Linked DNA regions of Variovorax paradoxus. The protein of the gene in region 2 interacts with the protein of the main gene of each other region in a pairwise test. Links are inferred from orthologs where the notes say so. Each region holds a gene or a part of one and is shown on either strand. Other genes may lie near its edges.

Region 1 (4,257 bases), 540 kb from region 2 along the record:
GTCGGCGAGCTCTTGCAGCATGGCATCGCGGGCCACGCGGTCGTCGGAGAAGACGCGGATCTTGATCAGGCCGTGGGCCTTGAGCGCCGCGTCGGCTTCTTTTTTCACGGCAGGGGTGAGCCCGTCTCCACCGACCATGACGATCGGATCCAGATGGTGAGCTTCGGCGCGGTGCACCTTGCGCTCGGCAGGGGTAAGTTGAATGGCGGGCATCCCCGTATTATCGAGGGTAGAAAGCAACCTCTCGAACCGCCGGGCCGCTTCCAAGGCGAATACCGCAACGCGAAGCACGAGAGGCTATCCATGAGCACCAAGGCAAAGAGCAAAAAAGTCAACAAGGCGTGGCTGCACGACCACATCAACGATCCGTACGTGAAACTGGCCGCGCGGGAGGGGTATCGCGCCCGCGCCGCCTACAAGCTCAAGGAAATCGACGAGTCGCTCGGGCTGGTCAAGCCGGGCCAGTTGGTGGTCGACCTGGGTTCCACCCCCGGAGCCTGGAGCCAGTACCTGCGCCGACGCATGTCGCCCGCGGGCGCCGCGGCCGGCGAGTTGAACGGCACCATCATCGCGCTGGACATCCTGCCGATGGAGCCCATCGAGGGCGTGACCTTTCTGCAGGGCGATTTCCGCGAGACGGAACTGCTGGAGCAGGTGCTGGGTGCAATGGCCGGCCGGAAGGCCGACCTGGTGGTTTCCGACATGGCGCCCAACCTGTCGGGCATCCATTCGGCCGATGCGGCCCGCGTGGCGCACCTGATCGAGCTTGCAATCGACTTCGCCCGGCACCATCTGAAGCCCGAAGGAGCCTTGGTGGCCAAGCTTTTTCATGGCGGCGGCTATGACGAACTGGTGAAGCTGTTCAAGGCGAATTTCCGCACCGTGAAGCCGTTCAAACCCAAGGCTTCGCGCGACAAATCGTCCGAAACTTTTCTTGTCGGCATGGGTCTGAAGGCTCAGGAAACGCTTTGATACCTTGAGGCCAGCCCCCGGGAAAGCGCGCCTATGGGGCGCAAACCCTTGTCAAGCTATGGCTGCTTTAGGGAAATGCCCGCTTTTCGCAGCTTGAAAAGCCTAAAATGGGGCGCAATTGCGTATCCATAGCGCGTTCTTTTCACAATCTTGTCACGCGCTTTCGACTGGAGCTTCGTTTGAACAATCAGTGGTTTTCCAAAGTTGCCGTATGGCTCGTCATTGCCATGGTGTTGTTCACTGTGTTCAAGCAGTTCGACACCCGCGGCGGCGTCGGTTCAGGGACGGTGAGTTATTCGGAGTTCCTGGATCAGGTCCGAAACAACCAGATCAAGAGCGCCGTCATTCCCGAAGGCGCCGGCGGCGGAGAAATCGTGGCCGTCACCAATGAGGATCGCAAGATCCGTACAACCGCCACCGTGCTCGACCGCGGCCTGGTGGGCGACCTGATCGATCACAACGTCAAGTTCGACGTCAAGCCACGCGAAGAGGGCTCGCTCCTCATGACGCTGCTGGTGAGCTGGGGGCCGATGCTGCTGCTGATTGGCGTCTGGATCTACTTCATGCGGCAGATGCAGGGCGGCGGCAAAGGCGGGGCGTTCAGCTTCGGCAAGAGCAAGGCCCGCATGATGGACGAGAACAACAACACGGTCACTTTCGCCGACGTCGCGGGCTGCGACGAGGCCAAGGAAGAAGTCCGTGAAGTGGTCGACTTCCTGAAAGACCCGCAGCGCTTCCAGAAGCTCGGCGGCCGCATTCCGCGCGGCCTGCTGCTGGTCGGCCCGCCGGGTACCGGCAAGACCTTGCTGGCCAAGTCGATTGCCGGCGAAGCCAAGGTTCCGTTCTTCTCGATTTCGGGTTCCGACTTCGTCGAAATGTTCGTCGGTGTGGGCGCGGCCCGCGTGCGCGACATGTTCGAGAACGCCAAGAAAAACGCCCCCTGCATCATCTTCATCGACGAAATCGATGCGGTGGGCCGCCAGCGCGGCGCCGGCCTGGGTGGCGGCAACGACGAGCGCGAACAGACCCTGAACCAGATGCTGGTCGAGATGGACGGCTTCGAAACCAACCTGGGCGTGATCGTGGTGGCTGCCACCAACCGCCCCGACATCCTGGACGCCGCGCTGCTGCGCCCCGGCCGCTTCGACCGCCAGGTGTATGTGACGCTGCCCGACATCCGCGGCCGCGAGCAGATCCTGGGCGTGCACATGCGCAAGGTGCCGCTCGGCCAGGACGTGAACCCGAGCGTCATCGCGCGCGGCACGCCCGGCATGTCCGGCGCCGACCTGGCCAACCTCTGCAACGAGGCCGCCCTGATGGCCGCACGCCGCAATGCGCGCGTGGTCGAGATGCAGGACTTCGAGAAGGCCAAGGACAAGATCTTCATGGGCCCCGAGCGCAAGAGCATGGTCATGCCCGAGGAAGAGCGCCGCAACACGGCCTACCACGAGTCCGGCCACGCGCTCATCGGCAAGCTGCTGCCCAAGTGCGACCCGGTCCACAAGGTCACCATCATTCCGCGAGGCCGAGCCCTGGGCGTGACCATGAGCCTGCCGGCGCAGGACCGCTACAGCTATGACCGCGAATACATGCTGAACCAGATCAGCATGCTGTTCGGCGGCCGTATCGCCGAAGAAGTGTTCATGCACCAGATGACCACCGGCGCCAGCAACGACTTCGAGCGCGCGACTTCCATTGCCCGCGACATGGTCACGCGCTACGGCATGACCGATGCGCTGGGCCCGATGGTCTACGCCGAGAACGAAGGCGAAGTGTTCCTCGGCCGCTCGGTCACCAAGACCACCAACATGAGCGAGCAGACCATGGAAAAGGTCGATGCCGAAGTGCGCCGCATCATCGACGAGCAGTACGCGCAGGCGCGCCGCCTGATCGAGGAAAACAGCGACAAGATGCACGCCATGGCCAAGGCCCTGCTCGAATGGGAAACCATCGACACGGAACAGCTCGACGACATCATGGCCGGCCGCGCACCGCGTCCGCCCAAGGACTGGACGCCGCGCATTCCGCCGTCGGGCAGTGGCGGCAGCGGCGGCACGCCGGCAGTCAATCCGGATCCGGCACCCACAGTTGCCTGAAGTGCATCCGGTGTTCAACACCAACGGGGCCATGGGCCCCGTTTTCGATGAAGGTGCCGCATGACGATGGCTCCCGCAACGGTCTGGCAGGCCGGCCGTTTTGCAATCGATCTCGCGCAGCCGCGCGTGATGGGCATCGTCAACGTCACCCCCGATTCCTTCTCCGACGGCGGGGCGCATGCCTCGACCGAGGCCGCGCTGCGGCATTGCGAGCAGTTGCTGAAGGAGGGGGCCGACATCCTCGACATCGGCGGCGAATCGACCCGCCCCGGCAGCCCGGCCGTGCCGCTCGATGCCGAACTGGCGCGCGTGCTGCCGGTGGTCCGGGAAGCTGTGAAGCTCAACGTGCCGCTGTCCGTCGATACCTACAAGCCGGAAGTCATGCGCGCGGTGCTCGAGCTGGGTGCCGACATCGTCAACGACGTCTGGGCGCTGCGGCAGCCTGGGGCGCGCGAGGCGGTGGCGGCGCACCCTTCCTGTGGCGTCTGCCTGATGCACATGCATCGGGATCCGCAGACTATGCAGACGGCGCCCATGCAGGGCGATGTGGTGCCCGAGGTGCTGTCGTTCTGGGTCGAGCAGGTGGCGCAGCTTCGCGCGCTGAAGATCGATCCATCGCGAATCACGCTGGACCCGGGCATCGGGTTCGGCAAGACCGTGGCGCAGAATTTTGCGCTGCTGGCGCGCCAGCGCGAACTGCTCGGGGCCGGCTATCCGCTGCTGCTGGGCTGGTCGCGCAAGTCGTCGATCGGCACGGTCAGCGGCATTCCAGCGGCCGCCGAGCGCCTGGTGCCCAGCGTGACGGCCGCGGTGCTGGCCGTGGACCGCGGCGCGGCCGTCGTGCGGGTGCACGATGTGCGCGACACCGTGGCGGCCATCGCCGTGTGGCGCGCCATGAAGGCCGAAGAGACACATTCATAAATAACAAGTCGACAACAAGAACGAATCCATGACCCGCAAATACTTTGGCACCGACGGCATCCGCGGCACGGTCGGCCAGTCGCCCATCACACCCGATTTCGTGCTGCGCCTCGCACATGCCGTGGGCCGCGTGCTCAAGAAGAGCGAGGCGCGCCCCACGGTGCTGATCGGCAAGGACACCCGCATCTCGGGCTACATGCTCGAGTCCGCACTCGAGTCGGGTTTCAATTCCGCCGGGGTCGATGTGGTGCTGCTGGGGCCGCTGCCG
Region 2 (4,398 bases):
TCCCGGTGAAAAGCAGATCGAGCTCGACCGCCGAATGATCAGCGAATCGATCAAGCGCACGCGCGAGCGCCTGGCCAAGGTGCAGAAGCAGCGCGGCACGCAGCGCCGCCAGCGCGAGCGCCGCGAGACTTTCAACATCTCGCTCGTGGGCTATACCAACGCCGGCAAGTCGTCGCTGTTCAATGCGCTGGTCAAGGCCCGCGCCTATGCAGCCGACCAGCTCTTTGCCACGCTCGACACCACCACGCGCAACCTCTACCTGGGCGACGCGCGCAGGCAGGTCTCGATTTCCGACACCGTCGGCTTCATCCGCGACCTGCCGCACGGCCTCGTCGACGCCTTCAAGGCCACGCTGCAAGAGGCCGTCGACGCCGACTTGCTGCTGCATGTGGTCGATGCTTCCAATCCGCATTACCCAGAGCAGATGGCCGAAGTGCGATCCGTTCTTCGCGACATCGGTGCGGACGCCGTTGCGCAGCTTCTGGTGTTCAACAAGCTCGATGCTCTTGAAACCGCGCAGCACCCGCTGCATCTGCAGGACGACATCGAAGTCGACGGCGTGCAGGTTCCGCGCATCTTCCTCAGCGCCCGCAGTGGCGAGGGCGTGCCGCTCCTGCGAGCCGAGCTGGCCCGCCGGTCGGGCTCCATGGGCGATACGATGACCCCAGAGGCCGACACTGAATTGCACGATACCGCCAATTGATTGGGCACAATCCCGCCACTGACAAGAGAACGAAGCGAATGAATGCAAAGCCAGCGTGGAGAGGGTTTCTGGGCATGTTCAACCTGAACGATGGCCGATGGGGTCGCGGCGACGAGCCGGCGTCCAACGGCGACCGCCCGACGGGCAACCGGCCTCCCGACGCAGACCCGCCGGGCGCACCAACGCCACCGCCCTCGGGCAACAACAACGGCAACGGCAACCGTCCCCGCGGCCAAGGCCCGAACCAGGGGCCGCCCGACCTCGACGAACTCTGGCGCGACCTCAATCGCAAGCTGGGGGGCTTCTTCGGTGGCAAGGGCGGCGGCAATCGCCCCACTGGCAACGGCGGTGGCGGCAATGGCTATCGGCCGGACATGAAGAATGCAGGCTTCGGTCTCGGACTGGTGGCGGCGGTTGCCGTTCTCATCTGGCTCGGTACCGGCTTCTTCATCGTGAATGAAGGCCAGCAGGCCGTGGTGACGCAGTTCGGCCGCTACAAGTCGACTGTGAATGCCGGCTTCAACTGGCGCCTGCCGTACCCCATCCAGCGTCACGAAGTGGTGGTGACCACGCAGATCCGCTCGACCGACGTGGGCCGCGATGCCATCGTGCGTTCGACCGGCCTGCGCGAATCGGCCATGCTGACCGAAGACGAGAACATCGTCGAGATCAAGTTCGCCGTGCAATACCGCCTGAGCGATGCGCGCGCCTATCTGTACGAAAGCAAGTCGCCCTCCGAAACCGTGGTGCAGGTGGCCGAAACCGCCGTGCGCGAAGTGGTCGGCAAGATGAAGATGGACGCGGCCCTTGCCGAGGAGCGCGACCAGATCGCGCCTCGCGTGCGCACGCTGATGCAGACCATCCTCGACCGTTACAAGGTCGGCGTGGAAGTCGTCAACATCAACCTGCAGCAAGGCGGCGTGCGGCCGCCCGAGCAGGTGCAGGCCGCCTTCGACGACGTGCTCAAGGCCGGACAGGAGCGCGAGCGCGCCAAGAACGAGGCCCAGGCCTACGCCAACGACGTGATCCCGCGTGCCACCGGTACCTCGTCGCGCCTCAAGGAAGAGTCCGAGGCCTACAAGGCGCGCATCGTTGCGCAGGCGCAGGGCGATGCAGGGCGCTTTGGCGCGGTGCTGGCCGAATACCAGAAGGCGCCGCAGGTGACGCGCGACCGCATGTACACCGACGCCATGCAGCAGATCTACGCCAGCACCACCAAGGTGCTGGTCGATACCAAGCAAGGCTCCAACCTGCTGTACCTGCCGCTCGACAAGCTCATGCAGCTGAGCGGCAACAACCCGGCCGCAACGCCGGTCGATGCGGCCAGCCCCAGCGTGGCGGGTACCGCGCCCGCCCAGTCGTCAGTGATTCCGGTGGCGCCGCCATCGAGCGAGAGCCGCGCCCGCGATGGCCGTTCGCGTGATCGCGACGTGCGTTGAAAAGGCCAGTAAGAACATGAACAGAATCGGATTCATCGCTTCGTCGATCCTCGTGCTGCTGGTGCTGCTGAGCTCGACGCTCTTCGTCGTCGACCAGCGCCAGTTCGGCGTGGTCTACGCCCTGGGCCAGATCAAGCAGGTCATCACCGAGCCGGGCCTGAACTTCAAGCTGCCGCCGCCGTTCCAGAACGTGTCGTACATCGACAAGCGGCTGCTCACGCTCTCCAGCCTCGACACCGAGCCCATGCTCACGGCCGAGAAGCAGCGCGTGGTGATCGACTGGTACGTGCGCTGGCGCATCACCGATCCGCAGGCCTACATCCGCAACGTGGGCCTCGACGAAAATGCCGGCGCCACGCAGCTCAACCGGGTGGTGCGCAACGCCTTCCAGGAAAACATCAACAAGCGCACCGTGCGCGACCTGATCTCGGTGCGCCGCGAGGCGCTGATGGCCGACGTTCAGCGCGAGGTGCTGGCCGTGGTGAAGGGTGCCAAGCCCTGGGGCGTTGACGTCATCGACGTGCGCATCACGCGTGTCGACTATGTGGAAGCCATCACCGAATCGGTCTACCGCCGGATGGAGGCAGAGCGCAAGCGCGTGGCCAATGAACTGCGTTCGACCGGCTTTGCCGAGGGCGAAAAGATCCGCGCCGACGCCGACCGCCAGCGCGAAGTGATCGTGGCGAACGCCTATCGCGATGCCCAGAAGATCAAGGGCGAGGGCGATGCCCAGGCTGCTGCCGCCTACAGCGAGTCCTTTGGCCGCGACCCGCAGTTCGCGCAGTTCTACCGCAGCCTCGACGCCTACAAGCAGAGCTTCAACAAGAAGAGCGACGTGATGGTGCTCGACCCGTCGTCGGACTTCTTCCGCGCCATGCAGAGCGCCGGCACGCCCGCAGGCAACGCGCCTCCACGCCGCTGACCCGGCATCCGGGCCGCTGCCGCCGTGAGCGCCGAAATCTTCTGGAGCGCGCTGGCGCTGGTCCTGGTGATCGAAGGCATCCTGCCTTTCGTCTCGCCGGGCGGGTGGCGGCGCGGTTTTGGGCAGCTCATGCAGCTGCGCGACGGCCAGCTGCGTTTCTTCGGACTCTGCAGCATCTTGATGGGTTTGGCCCTTCTTTGGCTGCTGGGGTAGCGCGGCCCGGTAGAATCCCGGTTTAACCACGCCCCCGATCCCCATGTCCGCCTGGGTCCTCCCGGATCACATTGCCGATGTGCTGCCTTCCGAGGCGCGCCACATCGAAGAACTTCGACGCCAGCTGCTCGATACCGCCCGTGGCTATGGCTACGAGCTGGTGATGCCGCCGCTGCTCGAGCACCTGGAGTCGCTGCTGTCCGGCACCGGCGAGGCGCTCGACCTCCAAACCTTCAAGCTGGTCGACCAGCTCTCCGGCCGCAGCATGGGCCTGCGGGCCGACACCACGCCCCAGGTGGCACGCATCGACGCCCACCTGTTGAACCGCGAAGGCGTGGCACGGCTGTGCTACTGCGGACCGGTGCTGCACACCCGCCCCGACCGGCCGCATGCCACGCGCGAGCCGCTGCAGTTCGGGGCCGAGATCTATGGCCATGCAGGGCTCGAGGCCGATACCGAAGTGCTGCTGCTCGCGCTCGACTGCCTGCATGCGTCAGGCTTGAAGGACGGCGTGATCGTCGACCTGGCGGACGCGCGCATCGTGCGGGCGCTGTTTGCCGGCGTGCCGGTCGACGCCTCCATGCTGGCGCGCGTGCATGCGGCGCTGGTTGCCAAGGACGCGAGCGAACTGCATGCGCTCACGCGCGATTTCCCGGCTTCGTCGCGCGATGGCCTGCGCGCGCTGGTCCAGCTGTATGGCGATGCGTCGGTGCTCGACGAGGCCGCCAAGGCCCTCAAGGGCACGCCGGCCGTGAGCGCGGCGCTGGCCGGACTGAAGCAGCTCGCGGACAGCCTCGGCGCCGATTCGTCGCGCCAGATCAGTTTCGACCTGGCCGACCTGCGCGGCTATGCCTACTACAGCGGCATGCGCTTCGGCATCTATGTGCCGGGTGCGGCCGATGCGCTGGTGCGCGGCGGCCGCTACGACGAGGTCGGCGCCGTGTTCGGCCGCAACCGGCCGGCGGTCGGCTTCAGCCTCGACGTGCGCGAACTGGTCGGCGTGCTGCCGGCACGCCCGCTGCGCGCCGCCATTCGCGCACCCTGGAGCGACGCGGCCGGCCTGCGCCAGGCCATTGCCGGGCTGCGCAAGGCCGGCGAGACCGTGGTCTGCGTGCTGCCGG

What was found. Proteins that work in one complex are often made in the same cells at the same time.
Region 1: the proteins of hflC (region 2) and ftsH interact in binary tests that used the Escherichia coli proteins (3 or more experiments, as listed by UniProt). The link is inferred for Variovorax paradoxus from one-to-one orthologs.

Annotation. Positions count from the first base shown.
Region 1 is NZ_JAUSXL010000002.1:4,565,472-4,569,728, forward strand. Bases 725-3,609 are described here. They hold ftsH (ATP-dependent zinc metalloprotease FtsH), read left to right. Parts: upstream 725-1,151; coding sequence 1,152-3,068; downstream 3,069-3,609. Other genes in these bases: QFZ47_RS25130 (RlmE family RNA methyltransferase), read left to right, coding at 725-972; folP (dihydropteroate synthase), read left to right, coding at 3,129-3,609. Outside these bases: QFZ47_RS25125 (YhbY family RNA-binding protein), read right to left, coding at 1-213; more of QFZ47_RS25130, read left to right, coding at 154-724; more of folP, read left to right, coding at 3,610-3,989; glmM (phosphoglucosamine mutase), read left to right, coding at 4,018-4,257. UniProt on the Escherichia coli protein: Acts as a processive, ATP-dependent zinc metallopeptidase for both cytoplasmic and membrane proteins. Plays a role in the quality control of integral membrane proteins.
Region 2 is NZ_JAUSXL010000002.1:5,102,508-5,106,905, reverse strand. The notes cover bases 1,231-4,111. They hold hflC (protease modulator HflC), read left to right. Parts: upstream 1,231-2,158; coding sequence 2,159-3,064; downstream 3,065-4,111. Other genes in these bases: QFZ47_RS27830 (ATP phosphoribosyltransferase regulatory subunit), read left to right, coding at 3,321-4,111; QFZ47_RS27835 (DUF2065 domain-containing protein), read left to right, coding at 3,089-3,277; hflK (FtsH protease activity modulator HflK), read left to right, coding at 1,231-2,142. In the rest of the region: GTPase HflX, read left to right, coding at 1-703; more of hflK, read left to right, coding at 778-1,230; more of QFZ47_RS27830, read left to right, coding at 4,112-4,398.